3 regions of the Bartonella sp. HY761 genome follow, and region 1 is predicted to be linked to each of the others. Evidence: predicted binding sites of a transcription regulator. Region 1 holds the regulator's gene; each other region holds the start of a gene.
The links. The regulator PhoB, encoded in region 1, activates phosphate uptake and scavenging genes when phosphate is short. The targets are predictions, from matches to a motif close to TGTCATNNANCTGTCAT.
Positions count from the first base shown of each region.

Region 1 (10,406 bases):
CCTTATCACTCATATTCGCAGCTTTAACGGCAACAGCTGCGGCTAGGGCAGCATCATCACCAAAGCCGAAAATACCAGTAATATTATTATTGGCTTGAAGGATGTTTTGCGCCACAGACAAAGCATCGGCACGAGTGATGCCTGCTTGTTGAGCAACAATTTTGATATCAGGATAGCTTTCAAGCGCTTTTTTAAAGCCTTCGATACGGTTTACAACCGACTGCACGGTTGGATAATCGATGATTGCAACTTCACCCTTGCCATCAAGGATCTTGGCCATCAATTCACCAGCTTTAACGCCGCCAGTATAATTATCGGTACCAATATGAGAAATAACATCACCTTCCGCGGCAGGAACATCTACCGTAATTACCTTGATGCCAGCGGCATTGGCTTTTGCAATTGCCGCATAAACGCCTTTACTGTCAACCGGTGAAATTATGATAACGTCAACGCCTTTGGTAATAAAATCTTCAACATCGGATAATTGCTTATTAAGATCTTGGTTTGCAATGCTTACTTCCAATGCAACATTTTTTTCCTTGGCTTCAGCTTTCATAGCATCTGCAAGTTCAATATAAAATGGATGCTGCTGGGTAAGGAGTGAAGCACCAATACCATCTGCAAAAGCATTTGACGTAAAGCAAGCTGCTGCACTTAACATCAATGTAAAGATTGTCTTTTTAATACCCATGTAAATCTCCATAATATTTGCACGAAACGCATTTGCGATCATTAAAGACATCCAGACATTTGGATAATCCCAAACATTTGGACAACCAAAGCATCAGAACAGCTTAAATATGAGTCCGATTTTTTAAAAAGCTTTTTATATGCCAAACCATTGTAATTAAAGAATTGTAATTGCAGAATTTCGCTAAAATAGCTTGCTAAAACATCCAATAACTTAATTTGATAGGCGAAAAAACGCCTTTAATAAAATCCGCCAACTCCTCTGCTTCTCACGATGCTGAGTGTAAGGGTAAATTTTTACTCGTGTCAAATTTAAATTTTATTCAAAGCACTTTTAAATCGGTTTAATGTAAAAAATGCATATATATTTTTTCATATTTTTGCTTTTCCGCATCCAAATTTGCGCAAAAACCATTTTATCTTGCGTATTTTTTAATAAAATTTATGTGAATCACTTTGCAGTCTTGATGGGCTATTGATTGAAATCACTTCTCAATAACATATGGTCAAACTAACAATTGACACCTCATCAATCATTGGGTCGGTTTTATTAATATTGTCTCCACCAAACCAACGGCTACGGTTATATTTTTTGTAAATGAATTTAGAAAAACAATGTGATGATGAATAATCGCATTTTAAAAGTGATTTTATGAAACCAATATATACTCTATTTAAGATTTTAACATTTACAGCAAGCTTGGTTTATTTTCCAACAATGACAGAGGCTAATGATAGCGGGGCTAAACTGGTTGGTGGTGGTCTTGTCTTGCAAAAACTTGAAAACATCGCCATGATCTCCGAAGATCTTTATATTTCTGCAGACAAAATTATCGTCAACTATGTTTTTGAAAACAAATCTAACCGCGATATTAATACCATTGTTGCCTTTCCCTTACCGCCCCACCCCGTCGAACCGGAAAGTGATACGGGCGCCGGAGTAACAGCAACGCCTGATGCAATTGGTGATAACTTCGTTGACTTTAAAACCTTTGTTGAAGGCAAACGGGTCAACACCAACTATAATAAGCAAGAAACAATAGGCTTTGGTGAATATGCAGATCAGGAAGTTTTTCAAATAACCTATTACTGGCATCAAAATTTTCCAGCAAATAAAAAAATTAAAGTCCGCCATGAATACAGGCCAATTACTGGTAGCGCTGTATTAAATCCAGTACAAAATTTAACCGAAATGGCGACGAGCGAGTATTGCCCCGATCGCGGATTTTTCAATGCAATGGCAAAAAAACAAAAACAGGGTCTAGATGCCTTATATGACGACATTGGCTATATTTTAAAAACTGGAGGCAATTGGGCAGGTGGAACCATTGGTGATTTTCGCTTGGTCGTGGACAAAGGCGATCCCGATTCCATTGTTACCTTTTGCGGTAAAAATGTCAAAAAAATTGGATCTACCCAATTTGAAATGAAAGCCAAAAATTATACACCACGAAATGACCTTTATATTCTCATCATTGGAGGTTGGGTAAAAGATGGAAAACCATTTTTTGAATAATAGGAAAATATAAGAGAATCGAATTGAGTCGTTTTTTAATAAAAAACTAAAAAACCTTCAAATTTTAATCAAGTTTTTCAAACGATTAAAACTATATTTTTACACATTTTTTTCTATTTTCTCAATCTTTTGATCGAAAAAATGCTTTCTTGCTTTGACGTGAATCAAATTCCGCATTAGAAGCAAAGCAAGCTGAGCGGCGTTTTGCGCCGTTGCCAAGCCGTACGCCCGTGAACGTGACCTTTAATCCGCTTCATCAGGCAGTCGGTCGAATGTGTGAGAATTTTTTCTTACACGGCAGAAAAAGCTGTTTTGATTCTTTAGAGAATGGAAACGGATTCATTATTTTGCCGATATTGTTTTTTGCAATATCACGATCACATGTCAGGTCAGGAACGCTCATGACAGATACGACACCTTCTGGACGGCCTCTTTCACCCCACGTTCAGATTTACCGTTGGCCGATTACGATGGCAATGTCTATTGCCCATCGCGCGACAGGTGGCGCGCTTTATTTCGGCACATTTTTATTTGCTGCTTGGATTATTTCAGCATCAATGGGTGAAGTTGCTTTTGAAAAAGTTAATTGGCTCTTTGGCTCATTTTTAGGGCGCACGGTACTATTCCTTTATACTTTGGCACTTGTTCACCATCTCGTTGGTGGTGTGCGCCATTTATTCTGGGATACCAACCCTGCTCTTTTAGAGAAAAACTTAGCCACCAAAACGGCTTGGTCAACCATTGTAGTTTCAATTGTTCTGACACTCCTTATTTGGATTGTCGGCTATATTGTGCGCTAGGAGGGTGTGATGAAAGATTTTAGAACACCGCTTAATAAAAGCATTGGTCTTGGCTCCGCTAAACATGGTACTGACCATTTTTGGCGCCAACGTTTGACAGCCTTTGCAAATGTGCCGCTATTTATTTTCTTTATCATCTTGCTCATCATGTTGGTTGGTAAAGATTATGCAACCGTTATCAGCTATTTATCAAACCCGATTATTGCAGTTGTTATGGCAGTAATGGTTATTGCTGGCATTTATCATATGAAATTAGGCATGCAGGTAATTATTGAGGATTATTTCCCTAATCATTATCTCCGCGTTTTTATCCTATCGCTTAATATTTTCTTTTGTTTCATTATGGGTGCAGCCTGCCTTTTTGCACTCGTAAAAATCGCTTTGGGAGGTTAAATTCCATGGCAAGTAATAATTCAAATGCTTCGGCAGCGCAGGATAAAAAATCCTATCAATATATCGACCACGAGTTCGATGTTATTGTTGTTGGCGCTGGTGGCTCTGGTTTGCGTGCAACCTTGGGCATGGCCGAGCAAGGTTTTAAAACCGCTTGTATTACCAAGGTGTTCCCAACCCGCTCGCATACAGTAGCCGCACAGGGCGGCATTGCAGCATCCCTATCCAATATGGGACCTGATAACTGGCAATGGCACATGTATGACACCATCAAGGGCTCTGACTGGCTTGGCGACATGGATGCGATGGAATATCTCACCCGTCAAGCACCTGCTGCGGTTTATGAGCTTGAACATTATGGCGTGCCATTCTCGCGTACCGAAGAAGGCAAGATTTATCAACGCCCCTTTGGTGGCCATACCACTGAATTTGGTGAAGGCCCACCCGTGCAGCGTACTTGCGCGGCTGCCGACCGTACTGGCCACGCTATTTTACATACGCTTTATGGCCAAAGCCTAAAACATAATGCGCAATTTTTCATTGAATATTTCGCACTTGATCTCATCATGACCGACGGTGTTTGTACTGGCGTTGTGGCTTGGAACCTTGATGACGGTACAATTCACCGTTTTTCTGCCAAGATGGTTGTGTTAGCAACTGGTGGTTATGGCCGCGCTTACTTCTCAGCAACTTCTGCCCATACCTGTACTGGTGATGGCGGCGGCATGGTTGCACGTGCAGGTCTTCCTTTGCAGGATATGGAATTTGTACAATTCCACCCAACGGGTATTTACGGCTCTGGCTGTTTGATTACTGAAGGCGCACGCGGTGAAGGCGGGTATCTCATCAACTCTGAGGGTGAGCGCTTTATGGAGCGTTATGCGCCATCTTTCAAGGATCTCGCATCGCGTGACGTTGTATCACGCTGCATGACCATTGAAATTCGCGAAGGACGTGGCGTTGGTCCAAAGAAAGACCATATTTTTCTCGTTCTTAGCCACATTGATCCAGCTATTCTTCATGAACGCTTACCTGGTATTTCTGAATCAGCCCGTATTTTCGCTGGTGTTGATCTTACCAAAGACCCAATTCCAGTATTGCCAACCGTTCACTATAATATGGGCGGTATTCCAACCAATTATTGGGGCGAAGTGTTAAATCCAACTGAAGAAGATAATGATCGCGTTCAACCAGGCCTAATGGCAGTGGGTGAAGCAGGTTGCGCTTCAGTTCATGGTGCCAATCGTCTTGGCTCTAACTCGCTTATCGATTTGGTGGTTTTTGGTCGTGCTGCCGCTTTGCGGGCTTCAAAAGTAATTGACCGCGATGGTCCAATTCCTGAGCTTAATATTGAAGCTTGTGACAAAATCATGGAACGCTTTGACCGCATTCGTTTTGCCAATGGCTCAATCCCGACAGCCGAGCTACGTGACAAGATGCAACGCGCCATGCAGGAAGATGCGGCTGTTTTCCGTCAAGAAGATTCGCTAGTAAGTGGTTGCGAACGTATTTCTGCTATCTGGAAAGAATTACCAGATGTGAAAGTGACAGACCGCTCGATGATCTGGAATTCAGATTTGATGGAAACATTGGAACTTGATAATCTGATGGCCAATGCAATTTGTACCGTTTACTCGGCTGTTGCACGTAAGGAAAGCCGGGGCGCTCATGCCCGTGAAGACTTCCCAGATCGCGATGATGTCAACTGGCGTAAGCATACACTATCTCATCTTTCACCGGAAGGCGAAGTTAGTCTTTCCTATCGTGCTGTGCATGTGGATCCACTTACCCGCTATGAAGATGGTGGTATTGATCCAAAGAAAATCGCGCCTAAGAAGCGCGTTTACTAGGGGAGCAAAATTATGGTTCAAATGACCCTTCCCAAAAATTCTACGGTTAAGAAAGGCAAGGTCTGGCCAAAGCCAGAGCAAAACCAGAACTTAACGGAATTTCGCATTTATCGTTGGTCGCCAGATGATGGCGAAAATCCACGCCTTGACACTTTTTATGTGGATCGCGATTCATGCGGGCCAATGATTTTGGATGGTCTTTTATACATCAAAAATCATGTTGACCCGACTTTAACGCTACGCCGTTCTTGCCGTGAAGGTATTTGCGGTTCATGCGCCATGAATATTGATGGCTCTAACACCCTTGCTTGTATTACCGGCATGGATGAAGTTAAGCACCCAATTAAGGTCTATCCATTGCCTTCAATGCCAGTGGTCAAGGATCTGGTACCAGATCTTAATCGTTTCTATGCCCAGCATCGTTTGATCGAGCCTTGGTTACAAACCGTATCGCCAACCCCTGAAAAAGAATGGCTACAAAGCCATGATGACCGATTGAAACTTGATGGGCTTTATGAGTGCATTTTATGTGCTTGCTGCCAAACATCTTGCCCAAGCTATTGGTGGAATGGTGACCGTTATCTGGGGCCCTCAGTTCTATTGCAGGCCTATCGTTGGATTGCAGATTCACGCGATGAAGCAACTGGTGACCGCCTTGATAAGCTTGAAGATCCCTTCCGGCTTTATCGCTGCCATACCATTATGAACTGTACGCAAACCTGCCCTAAAGGCCTTAATCCTGCCAAGGCAATTGCCGAAATTAAGAAATTAATGGTCGAGCGTCAGGTCTAATTAAACATTATCTTTATTTATTAAAATGCCCTGAATGAAAATTCAGGGCATTTTTTTGCTACAAAGTTTCTACCATTTGGAATTTACGCACAATAACGTATAGATTGCATTCAAAACACCATATGAAAATAGGGCGTTTTTGATCAAAGGCTTTTGTTAGGTTATATATTTAGCCGAAGACAATTAGCAATCCACTGCATTAAATCCATGAGTCAACAAGTTTAAGAATGGTTAAAAACAAACGTTATTATATACGAGCTTAAACTGCGATTTTATGGCTGACAGCCGTTGATCCTATTAAACGTTTGCGATAAATTTCTTGGTGAATATCAGCTTGCGCCACGCTACTACCATCTTTTGTATAAAGCCAATAGACCATGGCTCGCTTAGGCTCTTTATCTTTCAAAGATTTCGAGTTTGATAAATCTTCTTCATTTAATTTTTCTGGCGCAGAACAGCCAAAAGAGCCAGCCTTGTTAGTAGTTGAAATACCGAAACTAGGTGTCAAAGATAATAGCGTTAAAGCGGCACTACCTTTTAAAACAAGTCTGCGAACCATCTTATTTTGCATGCTTACATCCTCGTCCTATATTTCTAAATCGCCGTTAGATTCGCTCATAATTATCATTATTTTTCTAACTATATATTGCAATAAACGCATTTTCAGCACGCATATACAGTTCTACTATGGGATATTGAGCGCACCACATATTGGCACAGCTATCACTTTGCAATTTATCAAAAAGCGAATTCATGCATTATAATTTCGCTTAAACCTTAGCAAAAGTCGTTGAGTTGTTAAATTAATATTACAACTATCAAATGAGATGTAAAATTAATAGGCGGGCAATAGTTTATTCATTTTATCCATTATGAAAATGTTTTTAATAAATTAAAGGGCGCTTAAAGCGCCCTTTAAAAAACGATAACCATTAAATCTTAATATTATTGGTTTTGCTGTCGCAATAACATGGCACCGATGACATCAGCATGACGGGCTTCAGGAATTGCATAACCAAGGGCAACAGTCTCTTCATGCTCGGCACGCGGCGATGGCATTGGCACGGGGACATGCTCGATAATTGCTGCAACCGCATCCTGTCGCACTGCATGAGTTTGTGATTGACTAGCGATTGGTGCAGCTTCACGCATAGCAACTTGCTGCATTGCAACAGGCTTAGCTGTTTCAATGTTTTGGGCAACTGCAATGGCTTCGCTACGAGTTTCAGCTTCTTGACGGATAACGCGATCAAATTTCGGCGCTGCGCCGTTCTTTTCCTGAGCAAAGGCTAAAGCAACATTATAAGGCTGATCATTAACTGCAAGCTGCAAATTGCCATCGCGGCCACGTTTTTCATAAAACGCATTGCCACCGGCAACCAAAGTATAATGCATATTGCGATAAGGGAATTTAAGACCAGCAGTATGGAAGAACATAGCATTCTTCAATTTTTGGTGGCGTTCACCGCGCAATACGGCATCAGCAGCAGCTTGAACATCAGGCATAGCTTTAGAATTCATTGGACGGGTCAATACGCCTGGCGCAAATTGCTTAGGCTGACCAACTACGGCACAAATGGTCTTTGGATAATGACTTGAATTTACGCGGTTCATAACCACAGTACCAACAGCAATCATGCCTTCACGGCTAGAACGGTTAGACTCAAAAAACATTGCGCGCTCTAAACAAGTGCGCTCACTTAATGGGTAAGAATAAGTCTTTTCACCACCAAGGCTTGCAATGCTCTTCCCACTATTGGAACAACCTGTAACAACAAGCGGAGCAAGCAATACTCCCACCAGTGCCATCCATTTCGCTTTAATTGAAAACCGCAATAGACTTCTCACTCTTTAATTTATCCAAGGCATAGTGCCGGATTACACAATCGTAATATATATGGCGAAAAAAAGGCAAAATGGCAATTTTGTCATAAAAAACACCAAATCAACGCAATATAATCGCTTTATACTCAATTTTGGCGTTATGTTCCTAAATAAAAGTTAATGACAGCACTGCGCTACAAAACCAATGCTAAAACATGTTCTTATGTTTAAGAAAGAGTTAACATCCACATATTTAATCCAATTCTAAAACAAATTATGCAATTTTAACGTAGCATAGATCTGGCGCCCAAGCACTTATCCGAATGAATAGCCAGTGCCACGCACTGTGCGAATAAGATCTTTTTCACCAATATTAATCGCTTTACGCAACCGGCGAATATGAACATCGACCGTACGGTCATCAACAAAATTATCATTGCCCCACACTGCATCTAATAATTGCGTTCGCGTAAAGACGCGACCAGGTGCCATCATAAAAAACTCAAGCAAGCGAAATTCTGTCGGCCCTAGTTTTACTTCAACATCTTTGAAAAAAACGCGGTGCTGTTGCCGATCAAGAGTTAAATCATTATTGGACAAAACATGCGCCAAAGTACTTGGATTAACCCGCCGCAATAATGCTTTAACGCGTGCCATTAATTCTGGTATTGAAAATGGCTTAGTCACATAATCATCAGCGCCCACCGACAATCCGCGTACACGCTCATTTTCTTCGCCGCGCGCAGTTAGCATAATAATCGGTAAATGAGCGGTTGAATCACGCTGGCGCAAGCGGCGGCATAATTCTATGCCGGATAGTCCAGGTAACATCCAATCCAGCAAAACAAGGTCAGGTCGGTTTTCCTCCAACTCGAACTCGGCGTCATCCCCCCGCATAATGACTCGCACCTTATAGCCCTCAGCTTCAAGATTGTAGCGCAATAAGATTGTTAGTGCATCTTCATCTTCAACAACCGCAACTTCTGGTACTCGCGCCATATTTTCCACGTCCCTCACAAAAAACCATGAGTGGTTAATCAAACATACAATAATTCTATGGCTCAATATAATTTTTCACAGGTATTTATGCTGTGACATGCCATAACAATATTGTTCGTGATCCCCCTCATGGATATCACGTCTAAAAATCTAATATTTTAGGCCTATTAAGAATAAATATTCACTCCAACATTTTTAACGAGCTGATATATTCTATTGTTACCCTTAATCCTTATATGGGAAAGTCCACTCCCCCAATATGAAACCAAAGTCTTATTTTTGTTCCAATTCTTCCGTCACCAAAGTATGAGTTAAATCTTCGCGGTGTCGTTCATTGGTCGGATAATTACCACTGATGATATAATGAACCGTCTCAGCAATATTGGTCGCATGATCGCCAATGCGCTCAATATTTTTGGCGCAAAATAATAAATGCGTACAAGCCGTAATATTGCGCGGATCTTCCATCATATAGGTCAACAATTCACGGAACAGCGATGTATAGATAGCATCTAGTTCCTCATCTTTCTTGCGCACAATATCAATGCGCTCAAGCGAGCGCATGGAATAGGCATCAAGGACCTCTTTCAACTGGTTTACAGCAAGAGACGCGAAATTTTCCAAGCCACGATAAAACGAAGTTGGTTGACGATTTTCAGAAATCGCTGCAGCACGCTTGCCAATATTCTTCGCCATGTCACCAACGCGCTCCAAGTCGGCAGCAATGCGAATAGCGCCAACAACTTCACGCAAATCAATCGCCATTGGTTGGCGCTTAGCAATGATTGTCACTGCACGTTCGTCAATTTCGCGTTCAGCTTCATCAAGAATACGATCTTCTGCTACAACCTCATCAGCAAGCATTAAATCGTCACGAATAATAGCATCGACCGAGCGTTCCACCATGCGTTCCGCATAGCCACCCATCTCGCCAATTCGTTGGGTTAAATACTGCAATTCTTCATCGAAAGAGCGAACAATATGCGTAGGCATGAGCTTTATCCCTTATAAATCAGCCAAAACGGCCCGTAATATAATCTTGAGTCCGTTGTTCCTTAGGCGATGTAAACATCATCTCAGTTTCACCAACCTCGACCAAATCACCCAAATGGAACATTGCAGTAAATTGCGAAACACGCGCCGCTTGCTGCATCGAGTGCGTCACAATAACAATTGTATAATTTTGGCGTAAATCGTCGATGAGTTCTTCAATACGGGCGGTCGCAATCGGATCAAGCGCCGAGCATGGCTCATCCATCAAAATGACTTCGGGGCTAACAGCAATAGCACGCGCAATGCAAAGACGCTGCTGTTGGCCACCAGAAAGACCCGTTCCAGGCTCTTTCAAGCGATCTTTAACCTCTTCAAAAAGACCAGCTTTAATAAGACTTTTTTCAACGATTTCATCAAGCGCGGCTGCATTTTTAGCCAAACCATGAATACGCGGACCATAGGCCACATTTTCATAAATAGATTTTGGAAAAGGATTTGGTTTTTGGAACACCATACCAACCCTTGCGCGTAGCTCGACAACGTCAA
Region 1 covers NZ_CP104887.1:2,935,657-2,946,062, forward strand. Annotated here, with positions in the region: gene N6A79_RS12725 (substrate-binding domain-containing protein) at 1-664, opposite strand, end outside; gene N6A79_RS12730 (DUF4424 family protein) at 1,346-2,209, shown strand; gene sdhC (succinate dehydrogenase, cytochrome b556 subunit) at 2,611-3,009, shown strand; gene sdhD (succinate dehydrogenase, hydrophobic membrane anchor protein) at 3,019-3,402, shown strand; gene sdhA (succinate dehydrogenase flavoprotein subunit) at 3,408-5,252, shown strand; gene N6A79_RS12750 (succinate dehydrogenase iron-sulfur subunit) at 5,265-6,044, shown strand; gene N6A79_RS12755 (hypothetical protein) at 6,304-6,615, opposite strand; gene N6A79_RS12760 (cell wall hydrolase) at 6,990-7,853, opposite strand; gene phoB (phosphate regulon transcriptional regulator PhoB) at 8,184-8,867, opposite strand; gene phoU (phosphate signaling complex protein PhoU) at 9,141-9,860, opposite strand; gene pstB (phosphate ABC transporter ATP-binding protein PstB) at 9,880-10,406, opposite strand, start outside.

Region 2 (10,406 bases), 640 kb from region 1:
ACGCCAGATTATGGCACTGCCATGCATTTGCGCATCATCCGTCCCGATGGTTCCAATACGTTTTATGGTAATACGGTTGAAATTTATAATTCAGCTGGTGTGCGTGTTGCAAGTCAGATTATCAACCCGCAATATGGTACGGGTTGGAATGATAGCTCGGCAATCGTCCATTTCTATGGTCTTGATCCAAATGAAACCTATACTGCAGTATTACGCTTTAACCAAAATGGTGTTTCACAAGACTTTGGTGGTCAAGCTTTTGCTAGCAGTACCAATCCAGTTGAAAATGTAAATTCGAGCTGGACTAACCTTAAAGCAACAGAGCCTTATAATGGTTATGTTCTAACAGCTGAAGCTGATGGTGCAACCGCCAATACAAATAGTTACAGCGCTGACGTTGGTATTGTTGGTACTGGTTACAATGATACTTTCTTCATTGGTGCTGGCACCCGTTACTATAATGGCGGCGGCGGCTGGGTTGTTGGCGATGGTGAACGCACTTGGGATGCGGATAGTGGTTTGGATATTGCTGATTTTGCAGCGGTTGGTTCTACTGGCATTAACGTAAGTCTTGCCATTACCGATGCTTTCCAAAATGTTGCAACTGGCTATACCATTAAGTTAACCAATATAGAGGCCATTTATGGTACTAGTGGTAATGATACTATTACCGATGGTAATGGTGAAAACATCCTTAATGGTCGTGGCGGCGATGACAACTTTATCTTGAGTGGGACAGGTCAAACAACCTTGCTTTATGAGGCAATTGCTGACGATGCAACAGGTGGCAATGGTCATGATACGGTAGATCAGTTTACTCTTGGCAATTATGCAACCAATGCTAATGCAGACCGAATTGACTTATCTGATATTTTGATTGGTTATGTTCGCGATGCTGACGGACCTGCACATTTTGACTCAAATGGCGTTGCTAAAATCGATGTTGGTGATAAGATTGGAGATTACCTCAAAGTAGAGCAAGAAGGTGGCAATACCGTGCTTTACGTTGATCGCGACGGTAGTGGTGGTTCTTATGAATCAACACCATTATTGACCATTAATGACGTAAACGTTGACCTTGCAACTCTACTTGCTAATGGCCAAATTGTTGTTTAAATTTTAAAAAACTACAATTCAAAAATGAAATAGAAGGTCCCCTGATTTGCATCAGGGGACTTTTTTTGTGAGAGTCTTATTATGATTACCAAAAAATTGAAATTCTTCCGCTCAAATATGCAAATTCAAATAATTTAAGAGCACATTATCTGCGTTTAAAAATAATGTTACATCGCCTATTCAGCGTAGCTTTGAACAAAAAGATGCGTATTTTTGGCATAGTTTTGAGTAAAAAAACGCCGCCAACTTGAAAAGTTGGCGGCGTTTTATGCCTAAGATATTTTATGCGTATAGGATTGGGCGTTAACTACCCTTACGCACCAAGTCTGCCATCATGCCGGCTGCAACACTAAAGCGGGAAATATTAAGATCGCCCTCAATCAGTGTATTCATCCGATTAATGATAGCTTCAATGTGGCTTCCTTCGGCTTCAAGCCAGCTTTGGGCCGGATTTTCAGCGTCTTTAAAGTCACGCAAGGCTTTCATCACCATGCGGCGCAGCGCATCAATAATGGTATCATTGGCTTGTGCCAACGCCATGCCATCATAATAGTCAACCACGGGTATGGTGCGACTGGCATTTTCAATGCGGTTGATGCGGAATATTTCAGCAAGTTTGAAATAGGTTTGGGCGGCAACAATAAGGTCAGAATCTGTTTGATAGGCTACCAAAGCAATATCGGGTACAACCGATGCTGTTTCTAGCATTGCAAGGCGTTTAGCAAGAGCGCTTGGTGCGCCTTGTGCCTCAAACTCTGCTGCCACTTGTGCCATTTGTTCACGCATATAATCAGGAATTAGCGTTTCCAATTGCGGCTCAATAGCCATGCGGGCTTCTGTCATTGACTGGATATGCTCATTTAATGGCTTATCTAATTTAACATTTTGTAACAACCAACTGGTCACTGCAAACATCATGCGCGAAATAGCTGCGTAGAAGCTATTTTGCACAAGACCAGGTATTTTATTGTCAAGCGCATCAATTTCAGCATAAAGAGAATTTAAGTCAAAACTATCACGCACCAAAACAAAAGCGCGAATAACCGATTCGGCTGAATGACCAGTTTTGTCTTGTAAGCGATTGACGAAAGTCGGTCCACCACGGTTTACTACATCATTGGCAAGCAATGTTGCAATAATATCGCGGCGTAATTGGTGGTTGCTGATTTCCTCGGCATATTTTTCGCGCATTGCTGGTGGGAAATAGTTAAACAATGCAGTTTCAAAATATGGATCTTCTGAAAGTGGATTGGTTGCAATTTCCGCTTGCAAAGTAATTTTGGCATAAGCCATGATAACCGACAATTCTGGACGGGTTAAGCCAATTCTCTTTGCTTGGCGATCAGCTAAGGCTTCATTATCTGGTAGGACTTCAACACGGCGATCAAGCAGTTTTACCCGTTCCAAATCATGCATGAAGCGAATTTGATAAGGCAAATCAACCACTGCGCGTTTTTCCGCCAGGGAAAGGGTTAGCGGTTGCAGATAATTATTGCGCAAAACAAGGTTCGACACGTCATCGGTCATGCTTTTTAGCAAAATATTGCGATCAGGACGGCTTAGTTTACCTTGACGCATGGCGCTTGCTAATGCGATTTTGATATTCACTTCAACGTCAGAACAATTAACGCCGGCAGAATTATCAATTGCATCGGTATTGCAACGGCCACCTTTCATTGAATATTCAATGCGGCCGCGCTGGGTCATGCCAAGATTAGCACCTTCACCAACCACTTTTGCTCGTATTTGCGAGCCGGTGATACGGATAGCATCATTGGCATGATCGCCAACTTGCGCATCATTTTCACCTGATCCACGAATATAAGTACCGATACCGCCAAACCATAAAAGATCAACAGGTGCCTGCAAAATAGCATTGATGATTTCAAATGGCGTGCCGCTCGTTTTGTTAAAGCCAATAGCTTTAGCAGCCTCGGGGGATAAGGTAATAGTTTTTAACGAGCGAGAGTAAACACCGCCGCCATTTGAAATTTTTTGCTTATCATAATCCTGCCAGCTTGTACGTGGTAGGTTAAACAACCGCTCACGCTCAGCAAAGCTTGCGTAGGTATCAGGATTTGGGTCAATGAAAATATCGCGGTGGTCGAAAGCCGCAACAAGGCGCGTTTTGGTTGATAGCAACATGCCATTGCCAAATACGTCACCCGACATATCACCAACACCAACTGCACTAAATTCTTGGGTTTGAATATCGTGATCAAATTCACGGAAGTGGCGTTTTACCGCTTCCCATGCACCTTTTGCGGTAATGCCCATGGCTTTATGGTCATAGCCAGCAGAACCGCCTGAGGCAAAGGCATCATCAAGCCAAAAATCATTGGCTTCACTAATGGCATTAGCGGTATCTGAGAATGTTGCTGTACCCTTATCAGCGGCAACAACAAAATATGGATCATCACCATCATGGCGGATAATATCTTTTGCCGCAACGACTTTGCCATCAATAATATTATCGGTTATGGAAAGCATTGCGGTAATATAGATGATATAGGCTTGGCGAGCAGCTTCACCAATGGCAGCACGGTCATTGGTTACTGGTAAGTGATGGGGATAAAAACCACCCTTTGAGCCAACTGGAACAATCACCGCATTTTTTACTTGCTGGGCTTTGACAAGACCAAGAACCTCGGTGCGGTAATCTTGCCGGCGATCGGACCAACGCAAACCACCACGCGCTACAGGGCCAAAGCGCAAATGCACACCTTCAACCGCTGGGCCATAAACAAAAATTTCGCGATATGGACGCGGATCAGGTAAAATATCAATCAAATGCGGATCAAGCTTAAAGGCAAGGGTTTTGCGTTCGCTACCATCAGCTTCGCGTTTATAGGCATTGGTGCGCAAGCTTGCGTTTATTAAAGTGCGGAATGAACGCAAGATACGATCATCATCAAGGGTTGGCACATCTTGCAATTCGAGCTCAATACGATCGCGCACTTCAGCTTCTTTTGCCTCACTACCATGATGGGGGCAGGTTGGATCAAAGCGCAGGCGGAAAAGGCTATAAAGATCGCGGGTAATATTGGGGAAGTTATTGAGTGCGCGTGCAAGGTTATCCTGCGAATAAGGAATACCAGCTTGCTGTAAATACCGTCCATAAGCACGCATGATAACTATTTCGCGCCAATCAAGCCCAGCTGATTGAATTAAGCCATTAAACGCATCATCATCAGCATCTTCTGCCCAAATGGCTTCAAAAGCTTCAGCTAGTTTTTTGCCAATTTTTGTAAGATCAACCTTGGTTTTATGGGCGTTTTCAAGCTCCATATCGTGAAGGAATACGGTTTCGCCAACACCATTATGCAATTCCAAGGTTTGTTCGGCAATGACGCGGAAGCCCATATTTTCCAACAAGGGTACGCGCAGTGATAGTTCGAGCGCATCGCCAAGATGGAATAATTTTAGTGAGACAAATTGCGGCTCTTCTTCTATGTGATGATAGAAATTAACCTCAAGCGGATTGTTTTTTGAAAGCTTGTGAATTTCAGCCGCGTCAAGCAAGGCGCTATCGGCACTAAAGCTGTTGCGATAACTTTGTGGCAAATCCATCGCAAGGCGAACAGTATCCATATTAATGCGCTTTTTGCTAGCAGCAAGTTGCACGCGATCTTCCCAATTGCGGATAAGTCCACCAACATCTTCTTCAATTTTGGCTTGTGAAAATTCAGGAACAGATCCACCCTTACGATGAATGATGTAATGGACGCGAGTTAGACCATTATTTAAAAATAGCGGATAAAATTCAAAAAAGTCGCCATCAAAAACCTTGATGAGATATTGGCCCAATTTTTCGCGCGCCTTGCTGTCATAGCGGTCGCGCGGCACAAAAACAAGCACTGACACAAAATGGCCAAATGGATCGGGGTCGGCAAGAACGCGGACGCGTGGACGCTCTCCAAGTTCAAGAATTTGTTCAACATTATTTGTTAGTGTATCAACATCAATACGGAACATTTCATCGCGCGGATAGCCTTCCAAAACATTGATGAGACTGCGGCCAGAATGGTCTTCCATATTAAAACCAAGACGGTTGATAACCGCCTCAGCTTTGGGCTTCAAATAAGGAATACGCAAAACAGAGCTTGTATAAGCAGGTGCGGTGAAAAGTCCAACAAGGCGTAATTCGCCGGCAATATCGCCTTGTTCATTGAATAATTTCACGCCAATGTAATCAAGCCAAACACGGCGATGAACGCGCGAACGGATACGCGCTTTGGTTACAATCATCAAGTCAGGGCTTTCCATAAAGGACAAGGCCTCACGGGTGATTTCTTCCATTGCATGTTCACGCAGAACACGAATGGACGCATCGGTCAAAATGCCAAGTTCGGTACTTGCTTCACCAAGGTTAGCTTCATTTTTATTGGTCTTCTTGGTTTTATCGCTATCAAGGCGATATTCGCGCATGCCAAGCAGGGTAAAATTATCATTTTTTAGCCAATTTAAAAAATCAGCAACACGCTCGGCATCACCACTGCGACCACGTGGGTGGTGGGCGCGGTAATGGCGAGCAACATCGTCAAGTGTGTCAAGCATTGGTTGCCAATCGCGCACCGCAGCTGCAACCTGCTCTAAAACATCGCTTAAGCCTTGCTTTAACATGTCGCTTTGTTCTGGTAGCAATAATGGCACATGGATTTGCATCAAGCTCTTGCGTTGCTTGCCTCTTGGGGCAGGGCCGCTTGCTGTTTCACGGCTAACGCTTAAAGATTGATCATCATTTTGCGCAACATCAATAACAGGATGTGAAACAAGATAGATTGATGGGGTGTTTTCGCTAATTTCAGCCATGACAGAATCAAGCAAAAAGGGCTTGTTATCATTAACAAGGGTGATAATGCTAACTGGCTCACCAGAACGATTACACGCATCATTGTCTATGCGAATAAGCGAAGCGCCATTTTCATGGGCAAGAAGCGCCTTTTGGGCAATGATCGCCGCATTGGCTAGCTCTCCTGATGCATAGGCTGTAATATCTTCCTCTGGAACATGTTCAAACAACAAAGCTTCAAAAGCCGCATTAGCCTTATTGTCATCTGATAGCTTGATTTCTTTGTGCATTAATGGTGCTGCACCCGATGTCATGATCAATTCAATCTCCCAATGATCCTGTTTATTCGCGTCATCTAACTTGAAATATGGCAGTCTTCATCAGCCATAAATTAGATTCTGTAAATGACTATAGTGATTGCATACATATAAGGCAATCTGATTAATTTTTCGCCAATATTTTTTTGCAGTAAATTATAATGGAATGTCGCAAAGATCTCGATTTAGGGCTTATGATTGGGGCTTTATCGTGGTGGCTTTTAAAAATTTGCTTTTATTTGTTAAAAAATCACGAAAAAATGACAGGTGATATATTAGGTGATTTTGCCTAAAAAATAATCAATTTGTTTAATTTGTCAAAAAATGATCGCCTCTTTTGCTATTTATTTTTCTGTCTTGGAAAGCTACATGCTTTATTGCCAAAAAACATCCCCATAAATTCAGTTGATCTTTAGAAACTTAAAATAGTCTATTGGGAATTGAAATTAAATCCATCTCATAGCTTTAGCATTGAGTATTATTAACTAATATAAATTTATGCAATTTGTGGCTTGGATGGCCTTTTATTTTCTTAATATAATATGCAAGGCATTTTTAGGGCCTTGGCAAGCAGCACGATGAAATTCAATGTTGAAATAGTTTAATTTCATGTTGAAAATTGTTTACCTTTTGCACTGCATGTCTAGGTCCTGAGCCTAGGAATAAAATATTCATTGTTTTTACTTTAGTAGAGGATGAATCACAATTTTATAAAACTCAATGCCAAAAGCGAATTGGTTCGAATGTTTAAGTAGAAAATGCCAATATTTCATTATATAAGTAATTTGTTATGTTATTAATTAAATAATCATATAATTTTAATTGAAATTTTGGAATTTTTTTCTATTTAGTCGCAAATTATTTTGAAATACCCAATTTCAGTGATAGACAAAGCTATCTTAATAGTTTCTTATAAGATTTAGCTGATATCATTGCAATCACTTATAGCGGAAGGGTTGCGTAAGCCCATTTGCCGATTATTTGTATATTTCGGGGGTGATAATACAACTATAGTGATATGATATTATGGCTGGGGTACCGTCTCCGATGGGTGAATTTTATATTCGCTCGTCGGAGATATATTGGTTTTAAAGTAATTTGATACCAAAAATTTGGAACCCTTTTTTATCGCTTTCTTTCTTAATTAGTCTAATAAGCATTTAATAAAGACATAAAGAGTTATCAATGTATGCAGATTGCTATTGATGACTTTACCTAAGATTTTATTCAAAATAATATTTATTCTAATTATAAGCTTCAATTGAAATGAAAAAGGCAGCATTAAACCGCCATTTTCAACAATTACAAATTTGTATTTTTATAAATTTAGGCACTTAAAAGCACGTCATCAGTTTCTATCTTAGTAAAATGGCCACTTTCTTTATCAAGTACCCACAATTCACCATATAAAATATCAAACCAGGCAGCATGTAGTTGCAACAGCCCTGCTTTTTGGCGCTTTGCAATCCAAGGAAATGTGGAAAGATTGGCAAGTGAATAACGCAGTGAAATGCGCTCCAATGCGGTTTGCCGCTCAGCTGGTGACATTGACTTATCACCACTAACCGCCTCAGCAGACGGCTTTAGCAACCCCATCCACCGGCCAATAAAATCGTCCGACGATAATGGTTTACTCTCCATATCAAGGGCAGCTCTTATTCCACCACAACGGCCATGCCCCATGACGACAATGTGCTTTACTTCGAGTGATTGTACTGCAAATTCAAGGGCGGCCGAGGTCGCGTGATATTCACCATCAGGCTGGAATGGTGGTACTTGGTTTGCAATATTGCGCATGACAAATACTTCGCCTGGATCCGTATCAAAAATTATTTCCGGTGCCGCGCGGGAATCGCAACAAGCAATCATCATAACTTCAGGCTTTTGCCCTTCAACCGCCAATTCCCTATAACGGTTTCGCTCACTGCTAAAGCGTGTTTGTACAAAATTTTTATAGCCATTTAGCAAATGTTCTGGAAACTCGTTCATTTCTGCCTCTATTTCTCTTAAACTTGTGCGATTTTCTGTACCAAATCGCAAACATCTTTTTAACGTTAACGCCCCTATTATGGTTCCAGCATTTTTATTTGGTAGATAAAGCACGCATGGTGATATGGGAGTGAGGGCGCATAAATAATGGATAGCTTTGTTCAAGCACCAATTCATTCGATTGTTTTTGTAACGTTGCACAAAGGCAATCAAAAACCGATGCAGTGGTAAATTGTAGGGCTGCCTTGGCACTCATTCCCGTAAGGTAATGACTTAAGAATAACGCCGACGTCAAATCGCCCAATCCATTAACAGGGTCTTTCACTATGCGGTGTTCGGCAAGCCAAATTTCACTGTCATGGACTAATAAATTGCCTGTTGCGTTTTTAAGCAGGGCTGCAGCCGATGTTATCAATACCATATCGCATTGGGTTGAGCGTGCGGCTTCAATAATATCTTCATTGCTATCAAGTTTGCGTCCCACCATCCATTCAAGCTCAGAACGATTAGGCTTAAGAATATTACAGAGCGGTACTAAATGATCTTTAATGGCTGTAGCTATATCCTCGCGCACATAAAGGCCACCCTCATCGGCCATGACAGGGTCGCATAAATAAGTTAGGTCTGGTCGCTTTTGCTTTAGCTTTTTTATGAGCTGGGCAGCAATTTCTACTTGCTTGGCAGAAGCAAAATAACCCGTCATGACCGCATCAATTTCAGTTGAATGAAGCGATGCTGCAATATCATCTGCAAAAGCAGAGAAATCTTCAATCGGGATATTTAAGCGATGCGCAACCCCGTGTCTTGGTTGCCACGTCATGGTAACAGTCAACAAAGTCCAAACATGATGCCCTAATGTTTCAAGGGCAAAACCAGAAGAGCGCACACCAACCGTACCACGAATGACATGGCTCGAAATGAGCAAAATGGTTTTGCCCTGATCAATTGTTTCCATATTTGTGCACTCCTTAATCAAGTTAATTCGCATCCCAATATCTTTATGCGATTTTCATGCTTAAATATTTCATCGCTTAATTTAAGAGTATTAGGTGGCAAATTTTTTATCATATTAGTAGTGCCAGAATATGCGATGAGATAACAGCTATTTTTCTAGAATATTTTTAAAATTGTCTATTTTTAATCATAAGCAGCGATACGATAAGGTCTAAAATAGTATTTTAGCCTTTTGAAATATGATTTGTCTAATCAAATTGATTTTTTAATTCTTATAGTTAAATCTGTCATTCTTTGCGCACAATAATTATAAATCGTTAGCCAAAGTACACGATGTTTGGTTATAATGAGACGGATTTTTAGTCTATGGGATGTGCATTTGATAAAGGCTTTTGAAAATGACGAATAAAAGTAAATTTTGGATTTTTTTTGTCGCCTTGTGGTTTGTTCCAGCATTTGCCTTGATAAGCACCATTTCAGCAGCCCATGCACAAGAACGAAAAACCTTATTTGATTTGCTTTTTGGTCCAAGGCAAGCTGCACCTAAAGCTATGCCTAGAAATACCAATCCCCCAACTCGCCGCAAACCAGTTAATAGGTCTCAACCTAAACCAAAGCCAGTCGCTACGCCAATAATTATTACGCCCCAGATTGAAAAATCAACTGATGCTAAGAAGATTTTATTTCTAGGTGACTTTGTCGCAAGTGCAATGAGTGAGGGGCTTAATGAAATTTATGCAGATAATGCTAACTATCGGATTATAAAACGTACCGATGGTTCATCGGGCTTGGTGCGCGAAGATCATTATAATTGGCATGAGAACATTGCTAAGATTGTTAACGAGGAAGAGGCTGATATCATTATTTTTGTTATTGGTGCTAATGATCGTCAATCTCTTAAAATCAATCGGCAAACGATGGAGTTTGGTAGCCAAGATTGGGATAAAATTTATCAAGAGCGCGTTGCAGCTATTGTAAAAGATTTGGAAGCAACACAAAAGCCATGGCTTTGGGTTAGTTTGCCAAGTTTCGGCAAACCGCAATTACATAAAAGTTCAGGGCGGTTCAATGCATATTATAATGCGGCTATTGGTAATACAAATGGGCAATTTATCGATTTGTGGAGTGGCTTTGTTGATGATAAGGGCGCTTTTGCCTTATCTGGTTATGATATGAATGGGCAAACGGCACGCTTGCGTACAAATGATGGTATCAGCTTTACACCTGCTGGCCGGCAA
Region 2 covers NZ_CP104887.1:193,471-203,876, forward strand. Annotated here, with positions in the region: gene N6A79_RS00720 (Ig-like domain-containing protein) at 1-1,116, shown strand, start outside; gene N6A79_RS00725 (NAD-glutamate dehydrogenase) at 1,420-6,198, opposite strand; gene N6A79_RS00730 (carbonic anhydrase) at 7,552-8,214, opposite strand; gene pdxY (pyridoxal kinase) at 8,309-9,169, opposite strand; gene N6A79_RS00740 (SGNH/GDSL hydrolase family protein) at 9,567-10,406, shown strand, end outside.
Region 2: the regulator PhoB is predicted to act here: its motif matches at 6,475-6,491, upstream of N6A79_RS00725 (NAD-glutamate dehydrogenase).

Region 3 (10,406 bases), 670 kb from region 1:
AAAAGCATCGATCGTTGCAATTGTTGCAGGTGTCGCAGGCGGCCTCGGGATTCTTTATGCATGGCAATTGCCGCCTTTTGCGTCTGCGGTGCAAACGACGGATAATGCTTATGTGCGTGGTTTTGTAACCGTTTTAAGTCCGCAAGTGACAGGCAATATTGCTGAAGTTGCAGTTAAGGATTATGAAAAAGTTGCTCAAGGGCAACTGCTAATCCGTATTGATGACCGCATTTATAAACAAAAATTAGAGCAGGCAGAGGCAAGTTTAGCATCAAAAAAGGCAGCCCTTGCCAATTCTTTCCAACAAGAAAAATCGGCTAATGCCAAAATTTTATCGGCTGAGGCGCAAATTGCAAGTGCGAAAGCTGGTCTTCATAAGGCAGAGTTAAATTGGCAACGTATTGAGCCTTTGACACAGCGCGGTGTTTCTACCCAAAGTGATGCAGATAGCGCGCGTGCAGCACTTGACCAAGCAACTGCCGCCAAGGAGCAGGCAGATGCAGGGCTTGACGTTGCAAAACAAGATTTGCAAACCATTATTGTTGCCCGCAAAGGGCTTGAAGCTGATGTTAATGGCGCTGAAGCCGCAGTAGCGCTAGCGCAGATCGACCTTGACCACACCAATATTTACTCGCCACGCAATGGCCGCGTTGGCGAGGTTGGGGCAAAGCTTGGCCAATATGTTGCAATTGGTACGCAATTATTGGCGGTTGTACCAGATGATGTTTGGGTGGTTGCTAATTATAAGGAAACTCAACTTGCTAATATGAAGGTGGGACAACCGGCAAGTTTTACCGTTGATGCTTTGAATAATATGGAAATGAAAGGTGTTGTCACACGTTTTTCACCGGCTGCTGGTTCTGAATTTTCAGTTTTAAAACCAGATAATGCAACGGGTAATTTCACCAAAGTCGCACAGCGCATACCTGTGCGTATCGAAATTGATCCAGACCAAAAGGGTATTGACCGTTTAGCGCCCGGCATGTCGGTTATGGTGCATGTTGATACATCAAAGCCGGGAAAGGAACAAATTACTAACTTTAACGGTAATTTAAGCCATATTCCTGCCGAGTTACCGGAAAACTCCACCACACCGGAAGCTAAATAGGTTAGACTTTATGTTATTACTTGTTCATTTCAAATTTGGTAATGAACAAGTAATTTATATTGTCGTAAATTGCTATGGCTAGGTGCGTATAAATTCGGCATATCTAAATTGAAAAATGGTGAATGTGTGTTAAAATTTTAAAAGTGCCAGAGTGGATACTGAAGCGGCCAACGCTTGCAATCTGGATTTACCTGAGACAATGCTTCTTGTCGTTGGTTTTTGTTTAGCTGTCACCTTAATTGTCACACCTGTCTATTTATGTGTTATGGTTGTTGCTGCGACAGGAGTATTCGCTGCAACTTGGTCTATACTCGTAATCATTGTTGCCTATGCAGCTTTTGCCTTGGTGCTTGAAGATGTTTTAACTTGCCTTAACGTTCAACCATTTTAATTGGTGATCTTGCGGCAAAATATCCATTAGTTGCTAGGGCTATGAAGCTTGTTGGTGATGTCTAGAAATTTCTAAAAATATTGCCAAGCAGTTACGGAACTCTTAAAATCTGTTTGGGCGGCGGTTGTTTCCGCCTGGAACGGTAATCTTGATCGCTTGACCGATATTATTAATACTATTACACAAAAAGGGTAAAGCTAACTAATATGACCCCGCAATGGAAGAGGGAAAGTCTTGATTGGGGCGGCGATGAGGAATCGCGCGAACAATGGTTGGCAAATGATGTTATTCAACAACGTATAAACCAAGCACAATAAAGTACCAGCAGTATTGAATTGCACCAACTAAAGAATGAACCACTAGGCGTATTGGAGTTTCAACCAATAACCAAGGTTAAACAATTACCTATGATCATTCACTTCCAAAGTACCGTGTTCAGCGTGTTGATAATGATGCTGTGCCGGACTTAAACCCCGTTGCACCAAGCATAGGGCAACTAGTCCAAATCAAATCAAGGCACGAGTTACAACGACAATCCCTGCTAATTTAGCGCAAAAATCGGAAGTTAAAAAAGATGTGAATGTAAGTGTTGTCGCGGCTAACATTATCATTAATAATACAATGGACACAGAGGCCGCAGCCAATGCTGCGGCGATAAAGGTAAGTGGTGTGCTATATTGTGAAATTAACAAGGCTATTGCAAATAGTGCAGATGACGTAGCGCGTTGAAGTGCTATTTGCCTGATAAAGTTAGTTTAGATTTGAAAACCGCTTTTTAGTGTAAATCCAATTAATAATAAAAATAATATAAAAGAAATAGAAATACCAAAAAATCTACAGCAAGCGGACATTCTAATATCACGATCAGTTAGCGAGAGTAAAATTATATAAATTATCAGGTTAAATAAAATAACTGAGAATGGAATAAATAATAAATATGCATTGAGTTTGGCTTTATCTCCGCTAAAAAATGAGAAGGTTATTGTGATAAAAACCACAGCATAAAAGTAACCCATAATAGGAGATATAAAATCTTGTTTTTCTTTTAAGAATGAAATAGATTTTTTTAGGTTACATAGTTTAAATAAAATTATCCACCAGTATGCTGAACCCGCTATACAAATATTTATATAAAGAGTTTTGGCATCAAAAATAAATTCTATGTATTTATACCAAAGAGTGTTTCGTTCTAGATGTAGCATATCAAAATTTGTTGGATTTAATGGGCAAAAATACTCCCATACCCACCCCGAAAGTAATGCAAAACCTGCTGTGGCTATAAATATCAAGGCAAAAATTATAAACTTTCCGTTTAGAATAAGAAGCTTAAAAACCGCATCACAATAATCTTCTTTTTTTAATTTGTTGTCGTTCATTAATCAACTTTCTGTTTTTAATTACTTTGCAATAACCTTGTTGTCATCGCAGCAAAGGCAGGGTTAAATTTAAAATGGAATAAATACGTGCGGGGTCTGTGCGTTTTTGGATTTTGATACCATCTTCAAATATTTCTACATCGGCTATTGGTAGCCAATTGTTGCCTCGCTTTGGTTATTTCCTTCAAAGGCAAGTGGAGCGGTTGGCACAATTAGCCGGCCATATGCTGTTACTATTCTTTTCTTTTCTGGGGCAATTGCACCGCTGCTACTAGGGTCATGAAAACCTTTAAAAATCGAAATGGAGGTTCCATGGCTTTTACGATTGTCCGTGCTTTTTAGTTTGATACGGCTAACCTATTTTTCAAGCCTAAAAGCTTCTCGCCATATAGAAATCAATCATTGTTCCTAGCAGCTAGAATGCCTGCGAAGCTTTCAAAATCAAAATCTTCTAATTCAGTCAAAGCTGCCTACTTGGTTTATGAAAGTTGCTGTGTTGCAATCCCATCTACTTGTTAAGCCTTACGAGGTTTTATAAATGCGGAATATATTGCAATTGATGGGATAGCAAAACAAATAAGCCAACAATTTACACTGGCGGATGGGGTCATCAAAAATAAAAATTGATAATGCCAATAAAGCAAATGGATAATCCACAACGGCTAACACTATTGTTGCAAGCTTTTTTATATTGCTGCTCTCATGGCTTTGTAAACTACAGCGCAGATGCTGGACTTGGCAAAGTTGCGTAAAACATTGATGAAAGGGGCTTAATGCTTTTTTTTAAATTACTTTAATGTTCCATTTACACATTTTGAAGCAATAGTCTTCGTATAATCTCTAACTGCTTTTTGTTTTCCTTCTTTAGTTTTAGCTATTGGGTGTGAATAGGCACCAGACATAATCGTTCTTAGATTTTTCCTTGCTTCTTCACTTACTTTGGTTCTACTTACTCCCTCAAGCAGATTATTTAAGGGCTCGCCTATTTGTCTCAGGCTCATGGACGAGGATGCTACTTTAACATATTGCTCACACTTAGCTTTGTTAATTTGACGCGTTCTTTCGGCTTTATCTGCACTGAAATTGTTGGATTGCGCATTTGCAAATGATGATGAAATTAGCGGTTGGGTGACTAGCAATAAACTTAACAATAAAATTCTAAACATTTCTGGCCCTCTGTAATATTTCAAAGCAATGATGCAAATAAGAAATGCACAAAACAAAATAAAAATAAAGGGGCTTTAAGTCCATTTTTTATTAAAACATCTAGAAACCTTTTCAATAGTAATTGAATTTCAAGCACAGATTTTGAGAATGTAGTGCGTAATTAAAGCCCGCCGTAATTATCAAAATAACAAATTAACAAAATGAGTGTAGATTACGAATGATATTTGCGACAAGGCCGTATAAGATCATCTGATAATAAATTGAGTGAGGCTCTAATGAAGTTTGTTTTTAATTTAATCGCTTTGGTATTGTTGTTCTTTTGGGGAGGACTGATGCAAGCCTCGGCCACGCAGTGGAAAAATGAGCGCACCGGTAAGACGGTAGATCTATTGGAAGGCCAGAGCTTGTTAGAAATTTTACCGGGGCAATCATACTATCTTTTGAAAGGGACCACCTATCAGCAAGTAGCAACAGTAACAGTAAGGCGTTTTGCAATTGATAACATTAAAGAGTTTCAAAAACAGCTCACAGAAAATAGATCGCGCAGTGTCGAAAATTTCAAAATCATAGAGGATTGGGCTGGGTTCAAAATTGATGGGAATGATGCCTATCGGTTGGTGTCCATTGAGGATGTTTTTGGTTCTGAACACAAAATAACAGAAACCCTTCTCTTAGCACAACAAGATCGTTACTGTTTGATCAATCGCCAAGTCGAAGTAAGCCCTAATCAAGAGCCAACCGAAATTTTAAACAATGCTGAGTCGAAGGAACTGGCTCCACTATTTGATAAGATGCTATTGAGTTGTGTCAGTGATGCCCCTGCCATCCCATTTCCCCTTCATGGTGAGTGGAAAAATAAATTAACAGGTAAAACTGTAACGTTGCCTTCAGATTGGGAGGGTATTGAAATAAAGCATCCAGAGACTGGAGAATTGATCGAGAGTGATCAAGGCACGGCGGTCTCGTATAATAACGGCATGTGGGAGTCGATAATTTTTATGGCTTTTAATGAAACTCTCAAGCTAGCAAGAGATGAAATGGTTGCACAGTATTTAAGTAGGATTTACGATACTAAGAAAACAAAGCAAACAATCGCCGGACAACAAATTGAGATTGTGAAAGGCTGTCTAAAAAATAACATTAGTTGTTATGAAATTTCGCAATTAAACATAGGAGAAAACTTTGCATTTTTTGTGGTTTCGTATCTGAAGGATAAAGAGCCGTCAAAAAGCCGTGAAGAGATACTGACTGCTTTAGTGAAAAGCATGGTGCCTTAATGGCAAGCATTAGTGCTGAAGAACAGATGCTTTGCGGTCACAAGCCTTTTACAAAATTGAGTGTTGTCGCAAATATTTTTAGTCATCTATGTTATTAAAAAGCATTATCAGTAGCCCCGCTTTTGGGCGGGGCTTTTTATGGGGGCGATATACCAAGAGATTTATTGAATGGCTTTCCAGGTAATTGAACAATCATCACAAGGCACACTGTACTATCGCAAGTCTGCTTAAAGGGGGTATCCTGTTGGACGCACAAAAGGCTCACCAAGTTCAAAATTTATTTAGTCTGCGATCAAGACGGCAAGCCAATATGTCTATTATTGTGCGAAAAACAAGTAAGTAACTATAAAGGCGCGGTTCTTCTGTTACCAGTTCTGCTTGATGCGCAAGAACTGATTGTTGACAGAGGTATTGACACAGACTGGTTAAGGCAAGCGTTGTTTGATCTTTCCTTCCCTAATGTGTACAGCCACAATCATATACTTTGACAAAACAATTTAGAAATTACCTCATAAGATTGAAAACTTGTTTGCAAAACTTAAACGTTGGCGGCGTATCGCAACAAGATGTGCCCAACGAAAATTGGTTCATACTTTCTTTGCAGCCATATGTATCGCTGTAGCTAAACTATTGGCGGTAGAAAGTGCCGTCATTTTACTTGATTTGGTAATGGTGGTGGCAACATTTTGCGTTGTATTGGTTAAACTCCGCATGAAATCATCCAAACGCTCAACCACAATACGTACCGACGATACAGCTTCAACCAATAGATTGCCTGTTGTCGATGATAAATTATATAGAGAAAAAACACTTCATAATAAAAAAGCAATGAGAAACAGTAAGACCAGAATACCTGGCGCATAATCCATTTTTACCAAGCATGCCATGGTTAAAATTGCATGGACGACTGGTAAACCAATAGCGCTTAAAAAATCACTGCTTTTAATAAACCAACATTTGATCCTACTTCTGATAATACGAGGGCATAATTTGGGGCGCGTTGATAAGCGGTTTCGGCTGCTTTGTCTTGTTTGGCCACATGAAATTTAACGCCGTTTTGCAAATATTGTCTTGTTTCACGCACAGCTACTTTGCTTTCAGTAACTTTGTTGAGCACCAATATGATGCGATCAAGATCAATGCCCTTTTCGACAAGTTCATTGGCAAAGATGAGTTGCGGTTCAAGGTCGTCAATTGGTAAACCAGTTGGCACAAAAATCAAATTAGATAGCTTGGTAATTTCAAGACTTGGGTGATCTGAAACCGGCTTTCCATCGGCAACAACAAGATCCACCATTTTACGGCTCATCATTGTTGGCATATTATAAGCTTGGCCAAAAATAACGGGTTGATGACCTTTTTCTTCGCTTAGCTTATATCCATATAAAAAGCTTCGTTGTAGGTATCTTATCATAAAACAATTTTTGAATAAAAAATGAATTTTATTTCAAGAATGCTTTTTGATAAAATGAATTGGCAGAAAACCGCCCACTTCTTATAAAAAAGTTGGGATTTTTATTTTCCTTAATGTATTAGCTCGTTTTTGTCCGAAAATAGCGACGTGTCATATCACTGAAATATAGGTGCAGTATCCGCATTCTACATTCTGGCAAAAAGGGATACTCCATGAAACTTCATAAACTTGTACTTTTGGCTCTTGGCCTTACAACTGTCTTTGGCGGTGCTGTTTCTCCGTCAATGGCGCAAGATGCACCTGCAAAAAACGTTATCTTATTAATAACTGATGGTGCGGGTATCAATACATGGCGTGCAGCAAGCTATTATCGCCATGGTGCTCTTGGCCATGAGGTCTATGATGATTTTGATGTTAAGGCATTTATGTCAACCTATCCACTCAACACGTCTAATACGCCAACCAAAACTAATGATGGTTCAGTTACTTTCAATGCATCTGAGCTTTGGGATGCGGCACCAAGTAATGAAGTATTCAAGGGATCGCTTGGTAATTATCCTGGTTATTTCAAAGGCTATGACTATACACGTACCGACTATACCGATAGTGCTGCTGCAGCAACAGCTTTGGCAACAGGACAAAAGACTTATAATAATGCTATTAATTGGTCGAATAATGATACCAAGCTAAAACATATTGGTGAATACGCAGTTGAAAGTGGTCGCTCATTGGGCTCGATTTCGACTGTGCAGTGGACTCATGCGACACCGGCTGGCTTTCTCTCGCATAATGCTAGTCGTAATGAATATAGCGCGATGGCGCAAGATATCGTTAATTCTGGTATGGCAAGCGTTGTCATGGGGGCAGGACATCCAAACTTCGATAAGGAAGGCAAGCCCGTTGAGGCCAAGGATGATAAAGCCTATCGTTATGTAGGTGGTAAAGACACTTGGGATAAGCTTAAAAACGGCGAAACAGATTATGTTCTCATCGAAACCAAAGAGGATTTCGAAAAACTTGCTGCAGGTAAGTTTGATCTTGGTAATAAAACCAAGCTACTTGGTACAGTTCAAAATCATTTAACAACTCAGTTTAATCGTCCAGGCGTTGCCATGGGGCAGCCTCTTGAAAACCAACCAAGCCTTGCAACCATGACCAAAGGCGCACTTAATGTGCTTTCAAAAAATGAAAAAGGCTTTTTCTTGATGGTTGAAGGTGGTGCGGTTGATTGGGCCGCACATGCTAATAATCTGCCGCGTTTAATTGAAGAGCAAATCGATTTTAACCTTGCGGTTGAAGCGGTTGCAGAGTGGGTTGAGGCCAATTCATCATGGGATGAAACCCTAATCATCGTAACGACTGATCATGGTAACGGTTTGTTGCAGGGACCAGATAGCAATAGCACTGCCTATTCGGACCTTATCAATCAAGGCGCTGGTGCTTTGCCGCTTGTTCGCTGGCATACAGATACCCACACACGTGAATTGGTTCCGCTTTATGCTCATGGTAAAGGTGCAGAATTCTTCCGTGATGTAGCTAAAAAAGATGCTGGTCTTGCTGCTTATCATGCAGCAGAAGAAAATCAGATTTATGTTGATAATACAGATGTGTTTCGTGCTTCTCTTGCTGCGTTTGGCTTGAAAGAAACGCCGCTAGCACAGGGGAAATAAATCCTAATAGTTTAAACTAGCATTAATATTTGAAATGCCCGCCCAAGCTTTACCGGCTTTGGCGGGTTAATTGGTTTAAAAGAGTATGAAAGCCTCTATCGCTAAAAAAGGATTAAATGGCGTTTGAAGGCAATAAATGGAAATCATCAGATCTATGTTATTTTATAGCTTAAGGTGGGAAGCAGATCATGAAATTGTTAAGTAAATTCACATTGTCTATGATAGCTATCATGGGATTATTTGGCACCAACACAAGCATAGTGTTGGCTGCTGAAAAACCAATTATTAGCATTTTAAAAGATACGGCTAAGGCTGAAGTTATTCGCGCTAAGCGCAAAGGTGATATTGTTGAAATTGAGGTTCGCTTTAATACGGTGGTTGAACCATTTAGTGGTGCCATTATTTATGAAAAGCTCAATCGCGATTTAGTTTTTATCAGTAGTGGTGAACAAAAATGGCCGCTTGATGCCGCAGAAGATTCTGCGCCCCAAGATCTTAAACTGAATTTTAGTTATGATATGACAAAAACACCACGTATTGGTCAGTGGAAAGGCAAATTTATAGCTCCGCCATCAAATGTCAATAAGATTAACCTTCATATTGATGGCTTGCCTGTGATTGAAAACGTTTCAATCAAATAGTTTATTGACATAAAAAACCCTGCATAAGAATTTATGCAGGGGTCTCAACTGTTTTATGATTTTAATAAATTATCGAACGTTGCTGCGAGCTTCTTCAAGTTCGCGGACAGCTTCGTCAAGCTTTTTGGTCTTCTTAGCAATTTTCTTGGCATCACCGCCCATTTTGGCGTCTTCTAGTTCTGCCTTACGCTGAGCTACTTTGTGTTCCTTTTCAGCAACCTTTTGTAAATTGCTTGCACGGCGACCTGCATCGGTGCAATGCTGGTTTACTTCACTTAAAGCCTTTTCTAGGCCTGCAATTTTATGGGTATGGCCATGTTGACGGGCATAATCAATTTGCTTTTGGATGTTTGCTTTTTCTATTGCACATTCGCCAGTGGCGCTTTGAGCGCTTGCAGCAGCAGGAACGAGTAAAAGCAATGAACAGCCAAGGATAAGTTTCTTAATCATAATAACTCCTTTTTGTATTATTTATAGCTTATATATAAGCCATATCGAAAGAATAATCCAATAGTATTTTTAATAAATTACCAATTTTAATTGAAGTTTAAAAACGAAATGAAAGCTAATTTGAATATTTGTTCAGATTCCATTCATTTTTCCATAATTTATCCAGTTATGATACAAGTATAGTTTGATTTATTCTTATTAGCTTTTTTATTGATTAGTTTTTTTCTAATTAGCTATTTTTATGATTCTCACAATTTATATATCAAATATGCCTAGTATCTAGGACTTAAAAAGATATTTTAAAATGCTGATAGGTTGTGCTAGTTTAACAAGATATCGAAAAAATATAAGTCAATCTAATAATATACTATAATAATACGTAACTGTATTATAATTTACTGCTATTATATTTAATAGCTTTCCATGACGAAAATAAACTTTAGCTATAAGAATTGAATCATTAGAAACATCTTATTTGATGATTATGTAATATTATAAAAAGACAAATTCAATTCAAACTGCGATAGCCTTCGTCACTTATAATAGCATGATTGTTAGCTCTTTGCTATTGCTATTGCTGTGATGAAGAAAAAGTGAATTGAGACCGCTACTTAGCTATGCATCTTCTTCATATAGGCAAAGCTGTTGCGTAGAGATGCAGTCTTAACGTATCGATATAATCGCCAAAGGCATTTAAACGAGATTTGAATATTAACCGCATTATTAATGCGGTATGGTTGGCATCTTGCCCATTTGACCTTTACACTGCTGTCGATTGAGGTTTTCTTTTGTAGTTGCAGAAGGCAAGACGTTTTGTGATGTTTTTTTGCCTATGAAGGTGTTAGTTGGTTGGTATTAAAGCTATAAGGCTTATTGGCTGCATAACTAACGGCCGCAATCAGGCAAAGTTTT
Region 3 covers NZ_CP104887.1:2,265,722-2,276,127, reverse strand. Annotated here, with positions in the region: gene N6A79_RS09860 (HlyD family secretion protein) at 1-1,108, shown strand, start outside; gene N6A79_RS09855 (hypothetical protein) at 1,260-1,499, shown strand; gene N6A79_RS09850 (hypothetical protein) at 2,076-2,228, shown strand; gene N6A79_RS09845 (hypothetical protein) at 2,255-2,875, opposite strand; gene N6A79_RS09840 (hypothetical protein) at 3,664-4,041, opposite strand; gene N6A79_RS09835 (hypothetical protein) at 4,318-5,319, shown strand; gene N6A79_RS09830 (hypothetical protein) at 5,907-6,086, opposite strand; gene N6A79_RS09825 (hypothetical protein) at 6,245-6,733, opposite strand; gene N6A79_RS09820 (alkaline phosphatase) at 6,946-8,403, shown strand; gene N6A79_RS09815 (hypothetical protein) at 8,592-9,044, shown strand; gene N6A79_RS09810 (DUF1090 domain-containing protein) at 9,114-9,494, opposite strand.
Region 3: the regulator PhoB is predicted to act here: its motif matches at 6,882-6,898, upstream of N6A79_RS09820 (alkaline phosphatase).